3 regions of the Streptomyces sp. NPDC059037 genome follow, and region 3 is predicted to be linked to each of the others. Evidence: riboswitches for the same ligand, from Rfam matches in the RefSeq annotation. Region 3 holds a riboswitch; each other region holds the start of a gene.
What was found. Region 3 has a riboswitch for cyclic di-AMP ahead of ACFWY6_RS09230 (transglycosylase family protein). Riboswitches for the same ligand answer to the same signal wherever they lie in the genome.
Positions count from the first base shown of each region.

Region 1: another riboswitch for cyclic di-AMP. It lies ahead of ACFWY6_RS42780 (transglycosylase SLT domain-containing protein); the one in region 3 lies ahead of ACFWY6_RS09230 (transglycosylase family protein).
Region 2: another riboswitch for cyclic di-AMP. It lies ahead of ACFWY6_RS15825 (M23 family metallopeptidase); the one in region 3 lies ahead of ACFWY6_RS09230 (transglycosylase family protein).

Region 1 is NZ_JBHYIG010000390.1:3,636-6,902, reverse strand. It holds gene ACFWY6_RS42785 (DUF3500 domain-containing protein) at 1-442, shown strand, start outside; gene ACFWY6_RS42780 (transglycosylase SLT domain-containing protein) at 551-1,315, opposite strand; cyclic di-AMP (ydaO/yuaA leader) riboswitch at 1,320-1,482, opposite strand; gene ACFWY6_RS42775 (S8 family peptidase) at 2,166-3,267, shown strand, end outside.
Region 2 is NZ_JBHYIG010000063.1:25,349-28,615, forward strand. It holds gene ACFWY6_RS15820 (GntR family transcriptional regulator) at 184-888, opposite strand; gene ACFWY6_RS15825 (M23 family metallopeptidase) at 1,111-1,911, opposite strand; cyclic di-AMP (ydaO/yuaA leader) riboswitch at 1,924-2,085, opposite strand; gene ACFWY6_RS15830 (M16 family metallopeptidase) at 2,302-3,267, opposite strand, start outside.
Region 3 is NZ_JBHYIG010000029.1:24,736-28,002, forward strand. It holds gene ACFWY6_RS09225 (transglycosylase family protein) at 1-995, shown strand, start outside; cyclic di-AMP (ydaO/yuaA leader) riboswitch at 1,189-1,381, shown strand; gene ACFWY6_RS09230 (transglycosylase family protein) at 1,385-2,098, shown strand; gene eno (phosphopyruvate hydratase) at 2,425-3,267, shown strand, end outside.

The DNA of each region.
Region 1 (3,267 bases), on a different contig from region 3:
ACTGGTCACGGACCTGGACGTCGGCCGACGGGCGAAGGCGGTCTTCGCCGCCGCGCCTCCGGACGACATCTTGACCCGCGCCGACCCCTTCGCCGATCCAGACCTGCTGCCGACCGGCCTCCCGTACGGCGACATGGCGCCCGGTCAACAGCGGCTGCTTCAGCGTCTGGTGCGCCGCTACCTCGACCGCGCGCCCGCGGCGTACGCGCAGGAGTGCTGGTCCGACGCCGTGGCGCGTGGACTGGACGCCCTCTCCTTCGCCTGGGCCGGTGGCCGCGCACCGGGGGACCGGCACTACTACTGCGTTCGGGCCCCGGACTTCCTCATCGAGTACGACAACACCCAGGACGGCGGCAACCACGCCCACTCGGTCTGGCGGCACGTCCGCCACGACTGGGGCGCCGACCTTCTCCGCGCGCACTACACGGAACAGCACGGGTGACTGAACACTCGGCGAGGCCTGGGCCAGGCACCTGGTCCGGCCTCGGACAGGCCTGAGCCCCGGACACATGGCGCGCCGGGGCTCAGAGCGGACGAGACGGGGTGTGGTCTAGTACGGGCCGTTCACGTTGTCGATCGAGCCGTACCGGTTGGCCGCGTAATTGCAGGCGGCGGTGATGTTGGCGACGGGGTCGTAGCTGTCCATCGACGTGCCGGGCACGTGGTAGGCCTCGAACGTGGGGGCGATGACCTGCAGGAGCCCCTTGGACGGGGTTCCGGCGACGGCGTTGGAGTCCCAGTTGTTGATGGCCAGCGGGTTGCCGGAGGACTCGCGCATGATGTTGCGGTGGATGCCCTCGTAGGTGCCGGGGATGCCCTGCTGGGCCATGATGTCGAGCGATTCCTTGATCCAGCCGTCGAGGTCGTTGGTGTACGACTTCTTCGCCGTGGCAGCGGCGGGCTCGGCGGACGTGCTCTTGCGCTCGGAGCGGTCCGCCCGCTCGGCGGACGTCCTGGAGTCGGCCGACTTCTCCGCGGGCTCGGCGGAGGCCTTCTTGCCGAGGGTGAGCTTGACGCCCGGGTGGATCAGCCGCGGGTCGTCGCCGAGGGCGCTGCGGTTGTCCTTGTACAGCTGCTTCCAGCCGCCGCTCAGGGAGTGCTCTCGGGCGATCTCGGAGAGGGAGTCGCCCGCGACGACGACGTAGGTCTTCGCGGCGGCGGCGGGCTTGGCGTCCGGGGCGGCGGCCTGCGCCGCGCCCGCGGAGGTCGCGCCGAGCACCGGGAGTACGAGGACGGCCCCGCCCGTGCCTGCGGCGGCGATGCCCCGGCTGAGCGGGCTGGACTTGGGACGGCGGTGCTTGCCCTTTGCAGGCATGACGAATTCCTCTCCGTCGCCTACGAGGTGAGCTGTCGGGTTCGGACGGGAGATGTCCGGTCGCACTGGTAATGCGACTTCACCCCGAGCCGATCCGGAATGCGGATCGGCGGCTTACCTGGGTCCCCCGCTCCTGCCGTGCGTAATTGAGTGGGTGGGAAGAGTTGCCGGACGGCGGCAGGATTCGGCGTTCCATCCGGATTGACGGTGACGTTAGGCGAGAAAGCCCGGAAGGAACAAGACACGAATTCGCATAGGGAATGCCTGAGGCCCGACCTTGGCGGCCAGAATGCCCGGCCACCTTTGATCGAAAAGCCCAACTTTCTTTGCGCAGAACGGAAGTGCGCTCGGCGACTCTCGGAACCACGGTCGCCGGTGTGACTCATTTCACCGAATTGGGCGCAGGTCGATTTGCTGCTCGACGGCGTATCAGAGCGTGCCATTTCGCGCGACTGTCCCGCAATGGTGACAGAAATTTCATTCACGCCATAAACAAGTTAAATGAGCAACTATAGTTGCAAATCTGGACATAGTGCGGAGGCTGCTCGCGCCGTCAAAACGGGCATTTCATCTCTAATATCCTCGTCCGTGCCGCCGCAGCCCCAGCCGCGGTGACGCCGCAGCGACGATCCGGTGACGGCCCCTCACTAGGGTCGGCGGCCCGGTGACCGCGAGCGCGCCGCTCGGACGCGGTACCGGACGTGTCCGGCAGGAGGGGGAGGGCTCCTGGACGTCCGGAACCTCCTGGAGCGGCGATTCGGCGTCACGAGCCTGCGCGGCCACCCGGCAGTCGAGGCCGCCTATGTGAAACCACCGGCGGACCTTCCGTAACGTGGTGAAGGAGTCAGCTGTGCCACAGCGATCAGGTGCGGGGAACAGCCGGGGGAACGACCACCCGGCTCCAGGACCAGGACCACTCTTCGGGCGCCCTGAGCTGGTGTGCATCACGCGCGCCGACGCCGGGGTACGCATCACCCCGACCGGCGCGACCGCCGCCGCGGACATCTCCGTGAGCGGTCTCGACGCCGTGGCGGCCCAGGAGGACGTCACCTTCAGCCCGCTGTTCGGCACGGACCAGGAGAGGCTGCGCGCCCAGGCGGGTGCCCCCTCGGAAGGCGCCGGTGCCGACGACGCCACGCTGGAGATCCTCGACCGGATGGCGCTCTTCTTCCATGTCGACGCTCCCGCCGACCAGTTGGACGCGCTGGCCGAGCGGCTCCGCGCGTCGGACGCCGTGGAGGGCGCCTACGTCAAGCCCGCGGCCGCCCTCGCCGTCCCCGATGTCGTACCGAAGAAGGAGAGCGAGGAGACCGAACTCCCGCCGCTCAACGACATGCAGCCGACGGGCGCCGACGCACCGCCCGTCTCCCCGGACTTCACCGCCCGACAGGGCTATCTCGACGCGGCTCCGGGCGGCGTCGACGCCCGGTACGCGTGGACCCTGCCCGGCGGGCGCGGCGCCGGCGTCCGCGTGATCGACTGCGAGTGGGGCTGGCGCTTCACCCACGAGGACCTGCGGCTGAACCAGGGCGGCATCGTCTCCGGCACCGGGAGCACGGACACCGATCACGGCACCGCGGTGCTCGGTGAGATCGGCGGCGACGTCAACGCGTTCGGGATCACCGGGATCGCGCCGGACACGGTCACCAGCGCGTCCGCCTTCTCCATCCCCACGGCCACGGCGATCCGGAACGCCGCCGACCGCCTCGGCCCCGGCGACATCATCCTGCTGGAGATCCACCGCGCCGGTCCGCACGCGACCGGCGTCGGCCAGGCCGGGTACATCGCCGTCGAGTGGTGGCCGGACGACTACCTGGCCATCCGATACGCCGTCAACAAGGGCATCACCGTGGTCGAGGCCGCGGGCAACGGCGCGGAGGACCTGGACCACGCCGACTACGACACCCCGAGGGCGGGCTTCCCCTCCTGGTGGCGCAACCCCTTCCGGCGCA
Region 2 (3,267 bases), on a different contig from region 3:
GCACGCATACGCCGAAGGGCCCGCCCAAAACAGGGGCGGGCCCTTCGGCGTATTTGCGTCCGCTTCCCGAGCACCGCCGAACGCAACCGAATAAAGGCAGGGGATATCACCGAATGCGGGCAGCAGAAGCAATCGCCTCGCAATCCCCCGCCGAATAGCACTTCTTTGTATACGGCGCCCTTGTTAATTCTGCAGGCTCACCGTGTTTACGACATGTTGCGAACCCCTCACGCGATCGCGTTCCCGCTCGCGCTCGCCCCGCGTCACGAACCGCAGCCGGTGCGCGGCCGTCGCCCGCTCCGTGTGCTGCGCGGTGAGCGCACGGGCCCGCTCCGCGTCGCCGCGCGCCACCGCGTCGACGATCGCCGCGTGCTCCGCCCAGGACTCCGCGGGGGCGGCCGGCGTCTCGACGACATACATCCAGGCGATCTTGTGCCGCAGCTGGGTGAGCAGCGCGGTGAGGCCGGGGCTGCCGGACGACTGGGCGAGCGTCTCGTGGAACCAGCCGCCCAGCGAGCGCAGATCCTCGCTCTGACCGCGCCTCGAACGCTCCTGGCCGAGCCTGACGAGGCCGCGCAGGACCTTCAGATGGGCCTCGGTGCGGCGCTGCGCGGCACGGGCCGCGGCGAGCGGTTCGAGGAGCATGCGGATCTCCAGGAGGTCGGCCGCCTCCTGCTCGGTCGGCTCGGCGACGCACGCGCCCGCGTGCCTGCGCGTGACGACGAACCCCTCGGCCTCCAGGGTGCGCAGCGCTTCGCGCACCGGGACGCGGGAGACTCCGTAGCGGCGCGCGAGCAGTTCCTCGGTGAGCCGGCCACCCCGTTCGTAGACACCGGAGACGATGTCGTCCCGGATGGCCGTGCATACCGAGTGCGCAGGAATGCGCATGACCTGACCTCCGCCTTAATCCCCGCGAAACGCGGTCGATTGACGCTCATTCAGCGACTCTATTGCAGAGCGTCTGAATTTCCGACGGCGGGTCGAAATCCATGGATATTTTTTGGCCAAAGGGAGGCCGTCGATCAAAGGCGGGCCCGGAACGGCGAAAGCCCCGGCTCTCGATGAGCCGGGGCTTTCGGTGAGCTTTCGGTGAACTCTTGGTGATGCGGATCAGACGTTGACGCCGTGCGACCGGAGGTAGGCGACCGGGTCGATGTCCGAGCCGTAGTCCGGACCGGTGCGGGCCTCGAAGTGGAGGTGCGGGCCGGTCGAGTTGCCGGTGGAGCCGGAGAGGCCTATCTGCTGGCCCGGGGTGACCGCCTGGCCGACGGTGACGCTGAGGGACGACATGTGGCCGTACTGCGTGTACGTGCCGTCGTTCATCTGGATGACCACGTTGTTGCCGTAGGCACCGCCCCAGCCGGCCTCGACGACGGTGCCGGAGCCGACCGCGTGGACCGTGGTGCCGGACGCGGCGTGGAAGTCGACGCCGGAGTGGCTGCCGGAGGACCACATGGCGCCGCCGGTCTGGTAGCCCGTGGAGATGGACGAGCCGGTGATCGGCGAGACGTAGCTGTTGAGGCGCTTGCGCTCGGCCTCGCGGGCGGCGCGCTCCTTGGCCTCGCGCTCCTTCTTGGCCTTCGCCTTCGCCTCGGCCTCGGCCTTGCGCTTGGCCTCGGCGGCCTTCTTCTTGGCGGCCTCTTCGGCCTTCTTGGCGGCAGCGGCGTCGTCGGCGGCCTGCTGCTGGGCGGCGGCCTGGGCGTCGATGCTGGCGGCGAGCGAGTCGCCGACGGAGATCGCCTGGGTCAGGCCCGTCTTCTCGACGGCGGCCTCGTCGGCGGCGAGCGCCGGAGCGGCGAGGCCTCCGATGACACCGGTGGTGGTGAGGGCGGCGACGCCCGCCACGTTCGCGGTGGTACGCGTGAGGCGGCTCGGGCGACGGTGCTTCCCGGTGGCACGGGTGAACGCCATGAAGCGGCTGATCCTTTCCTTCCTTCTCGCCTACCGGGTTAGCTGACGGGTTCGGAGCAGGAAGGTCTCCTACGGGTTCCTCGCCTCGCGGCAAGGTGCCCGATTCACCCCAGGGACATGTGGGTCCCCGGCTCCCCTGGCTCGCGCCGTACGGGGACTCGGCGATGACTGTCCGGTGCCGCGGACGCGGCGTACTGCATGACGAACAGCCGGACCAGACGCTAAGCGGGGCGTCTTTCCATCGCCAAACGGATCAGAGGTTTTGTAGCGCACGCCACAGGTCAGACACGTAACCTCCATAGCAATTCGGACATATGAGGACCCCAGCAGCCAATTCCCGCCACTGGGGTCCCGATATGTCCTGACTGTCCCTCAGGCCGTGACCGTCATTCAGCCCGTGACCACACTCACTTCACCGATGCCGAGCGCCTTGACGGGCTCCTCGATCTGCGCGGCGTCACCGACGAGGATCGTCACCAGCCGGTCGCCCGGGAAGGCGTTCACGACGGCGGCGGTGGCCTCCACGGTGCCGGTCGCGGCCAACTGCCGGTACAGCTGCGCCTGGAAGTCGTCCGGCAGGTGCTGCTCGACCTGATCGGCGAGGGTCGCCGCGACGGACGCGGCCATCTCGAACTTGAGCGGGGCCACCCCCACCAGGTTCTGCACGGCGACATCGCGCTCGGCGTCCGTGAGGCCTTCGGCGGCCAGGGTGCGCAGCACCTTCCACAGGTCGTCGAGGGCCGGGCCCGTCGACTCCGTGTCCACGGAACCGCTGATGGCGAGCATCGCGGCGCCCGTGCCGTCCGGCGCCGAGCGCAACACCTGGGCGAACGCCCGTACGCCGTAGGTGTATCCCTTCTCCTCGCGCAGGACGCGGTCGAGGCGCGAGGTGAGGGTGCCGCCCAGGCAGTACGTGCCGAGCACCTGGGCGGGCCAGACGCGGTCGTGCCGGTCCGCGCCGATGCGGCCGATCAGCAGCTGCGTCTGGACGGCTCCGGGGCGGTCCACGATGACCACACGGCCGGTGTCGTCGGCGGTCACCGGGGGCACCGGACGCGGCTCGGCCGTGCCGCCCGTCCAGGCGCCGAGGGTGTCGGCGAGGACGGCGTCCAGGTCCGTGCCGGTCAGGTCGCCCACGACGACGGCGGTGGCCGTGGCGGGACGGACGTGCTTCTCGTAGAAGGCGCGCACGGCCGCCGAGTCGATGGCCGCGACCGTCTCCTCGGTGCCCTGGCGGGGGCGCGACATCCGCGAGGTCGCCGGGAAGAGCTGCTTGGAGAGCTCCTTGGCGGCGCGGCGCGCCGGGTTGGCGCTCTCGTGCGGGATCTCGTCCAGGCGGTTGCTCACCAGGCGCTC
Region 3 (3,267 bases):
GCCAAGCCCCGGCCCTCATCGTCGCGGCAGGTGTCACCGGATCAGCCATCGCGATCCCGCTGCTCGGCGCCACCAGCGCGAGCGCCGCGGACACCGCCACCTGGGACAAGCTCGCGGAGTGCGAGAGCGGCGGCTCCTGGAGCCTGGACCCGGGCAACGGCTACTACGGCGGACTCCAGATGTCCCAGGAGACCTGGGAGCAGTACGGCGGTCTCGACTACGCCCCCTACGCCGACCAGGCCAGCCGTTCGCAGCAGATAGCCGTCGCCGAGAAGGTCCTGGCCGACCAGGGTCCCGGCGCCTGGCCCAGCTGCGGAGTGATCGCCGGGCTGAGCAAGCACGACGCCCCGGCCGATGTCGACCCGGGTGCCCCGATCACCTCACTGCCCTCGGACGAGCCGACCGACACGAGCGGGTCCGGCGACACGAGTGACACGAGCGGGTCGGATGACTCGGGCGACTCGGCCGAACCCTCGGAGAAGCCGTCTGAGGAGCCGTCCGAGAAGCCCTCCGAGAAGCCGACCGAAAAGCCCTCGGAGAAGCCCTCGGAGAAGCCGTCCGAGGAGCCCTCCGAAAAGGCCGACTCCGGCGACGACTCCCGAGACAAGAATCACGACGAGTCGGGCGACACCGGCAGTGATTCGGACAAGTCCGGGCAGAACGACTCCACTTCGCCCGCCACCCCGAACTCCACCCCCTCCACCGGCGCGGGCGAGGGCTCCGGCCGGCACCGCGGCGACAGCGCGGACGACGGGCAGGCCAAGAACGGCGACCGCGACGGCTCGGGGCGGCACGCGTCGCGCGGCGACGACCGCGCGAAGGACGGCGCCGACGGGACGTACACGGTCCGCTCCGGAGACAACCTCTGGACCATCGCCGACGACCTCGGCGTGCAGGGCGGATGGAGCGCGCTCTACGACGAGAACAAGAAGTCCGTCGGAGCCGACCCCGACCTCATCCTCCCCGGTCAGAGCCTCGATTTGGGCGAAAAGTAAGGGAAGTTGACGAAGAGTCGGCCACTCGCTTCGCGCCGAATGTCCGGTTTGGCGCAAGTGAGAGATGGGTCTCAGAAGCCCTGATCGTCTTTGAAATTCGGCGGATCGCATGACTACGGTCGTGACCGCTCGCCACAGCGGGCCCCGCCGGTCGGTACGCCTAGTCCTGCCAACGGCCGTTCGGGAACAGTCGTCGCGTCAAGCGCCGTAGGCAGGAGCGGGGGACCCAAGGTTTCCGCCGGCCCGGCCGCACAGCAGCAGAACGAGGAAGCTGCCGAGCGGAGTTGGGACCGGCTAGGGGTTAAGTCGCGCTCAAGAAGCGCGGCCGGGCAACTTCATCGGCCCGAACCCGACAGCTCACCTCGTAGGCGTCGGTGAGGGGATCACTCATGCTGTTTTCCAGCAAGGGCAAGCACCGTCGTCCGTCCAAGGCCACCCGCGTCGCCACGCTCGCCGGCGTCACCGGTGTCGCGGTCGCCGCCCCGCTGATGGCCGCAGGATCGGCCTCCGCCGCCACCGGTTCCGAGTGGGACTCCGTCGCCCAGTGCGAGGCCGGCGGCAACTGGTCCATCAACACCGGCAACGGCTACTACGGCGGCCTGCAGTTCTCGGCCTCCACCTGGGCCGCGTACGGCGGCACGAAGTACGCCGCCACCGCCGACCAGGCCTCCAAGGCCCAGCAGATAGAGATCGGCGAGAAGGTTCTCGCGGGTCAGGGCAAGGGCGCCTGGCCGAGCTGTGGCGTGGGCCTCTCGGGCGCCGCGTACAGCGGTGGCGGCGCCGAGGAGAGCGCGCCGCAGCAGCAGCCGGCCGAGCAGCCGCAGAGCCAGCCGAGCGCCCAGACCGAGGCGCCGGCCGCACCCAAGGCCGAGGCCCCGAAGCCCGCCCCGAAGGCCGAGTCCAAGAAGACCGTCGAGACCCCGACCGGCAAGAAGGTCAAGAAGGGCGACGGCGAGTACAAGGTCAAGAAGGGCGACACCCTCTCCAAGATCGCCGAGGAGAAGGACGTCAAGGGCGGCTGGCACAAGGTGTACAAGCTCAACGGCGACATCATCGACAACGCCGACATGATCTACCCGGGTCAGCAGCTGCACCTCAGCTAGTTCTGGCGGGGCGCCTCGGCAGTCTTGTTCGGCTGCGGGTGCTTCGTGGCTTGTCGCGCCCACGCGGCGGAGCCGCACGATGTCACAGCCCCGCGCCCCTTCGGGGCGCAACCCCCGTCCCCATGGGTCCACCCCGTCCCGGTGCGCGTATCCCCCGTACGCACCGGGGCGGGGTCTTTTTGATCCACCGCTTTGTTCCGTTCGGAAACTTTTTGCTCTCGGTTTGTCCACAGGGCGGTCGCTCGGCTGGCTCTTGTCCGGGAGCCGGTTAGGCTCGTGTCCGCGAGGCCAACGCCCCGCGTACCCGCGTCACATCCCAGAAGGAGATGCTCGTGCCGTCCATCGACGTCGTCGTAGCCCGGGAAATCCTGGACTCCCGAGGCAACCCCACGGTCGAGGTCGAGGTCGGCCTCGACGACGGCAGCACGGGTCGTGCCGCCGTTCCGTCCGGTGCGTCCACCGGTGCTTTCGAGGCCATCGAACTCCGTGACGGTGACCCCAACCGTTATCAGGGCAAGGGCGTGGAGAAGGCCGTCCTCGCCGTCATCGAGCAGATCGGCCCGGAGCTCGTCGGGTACGACGCCACCGAGCAGCGCCTGATCGACCAGGCCATGTTCGACCTGGACGCCACCGACAACAAGGGCTCGCTCGGCGCCAACGCCATCCTCGGCGTCTCCCTCGCCGTCGCGCACGCCGCCTCCGAGGCCAGCGACCTGCCGCTGTTCCGCTACCTCGGCGGCCCGAACGCGCACCTGCTGCCCGTCCCGATGATGAACATCCTGAACGGCGGGTCGCACGCCGACTCGAACGTCGACATCCAGGAGTTCATGATCGCGCCGATCGGCGCCGAGTCGTTCTCCGAGGCCCTGCGCTGGGGCACCGAGGTCTACCACACCCTCAAGAAGGTCCTGAAGGACAAGGGTCTGTCGACCGGCCTCGGTGACGAGGGCGGCTTCGCCCCGAACCTGGACTCCAACCGCGCCGCGCTCGACCTCATCCTCGAGGCCATCAAGCAGGCCGGTTACGTCCCCGGCGAGCAGGTCGCGCTCGCCCTCGACGTCGCCGCGTCCGAGTTCTACAAGGACGGCAAGTACGAGTTCGAGGGCAAGTCCCGCTCGGCCGCCGAGATGACCGAGTACTACGAGGAGCTCGTCGCCGCGTACCCGCTG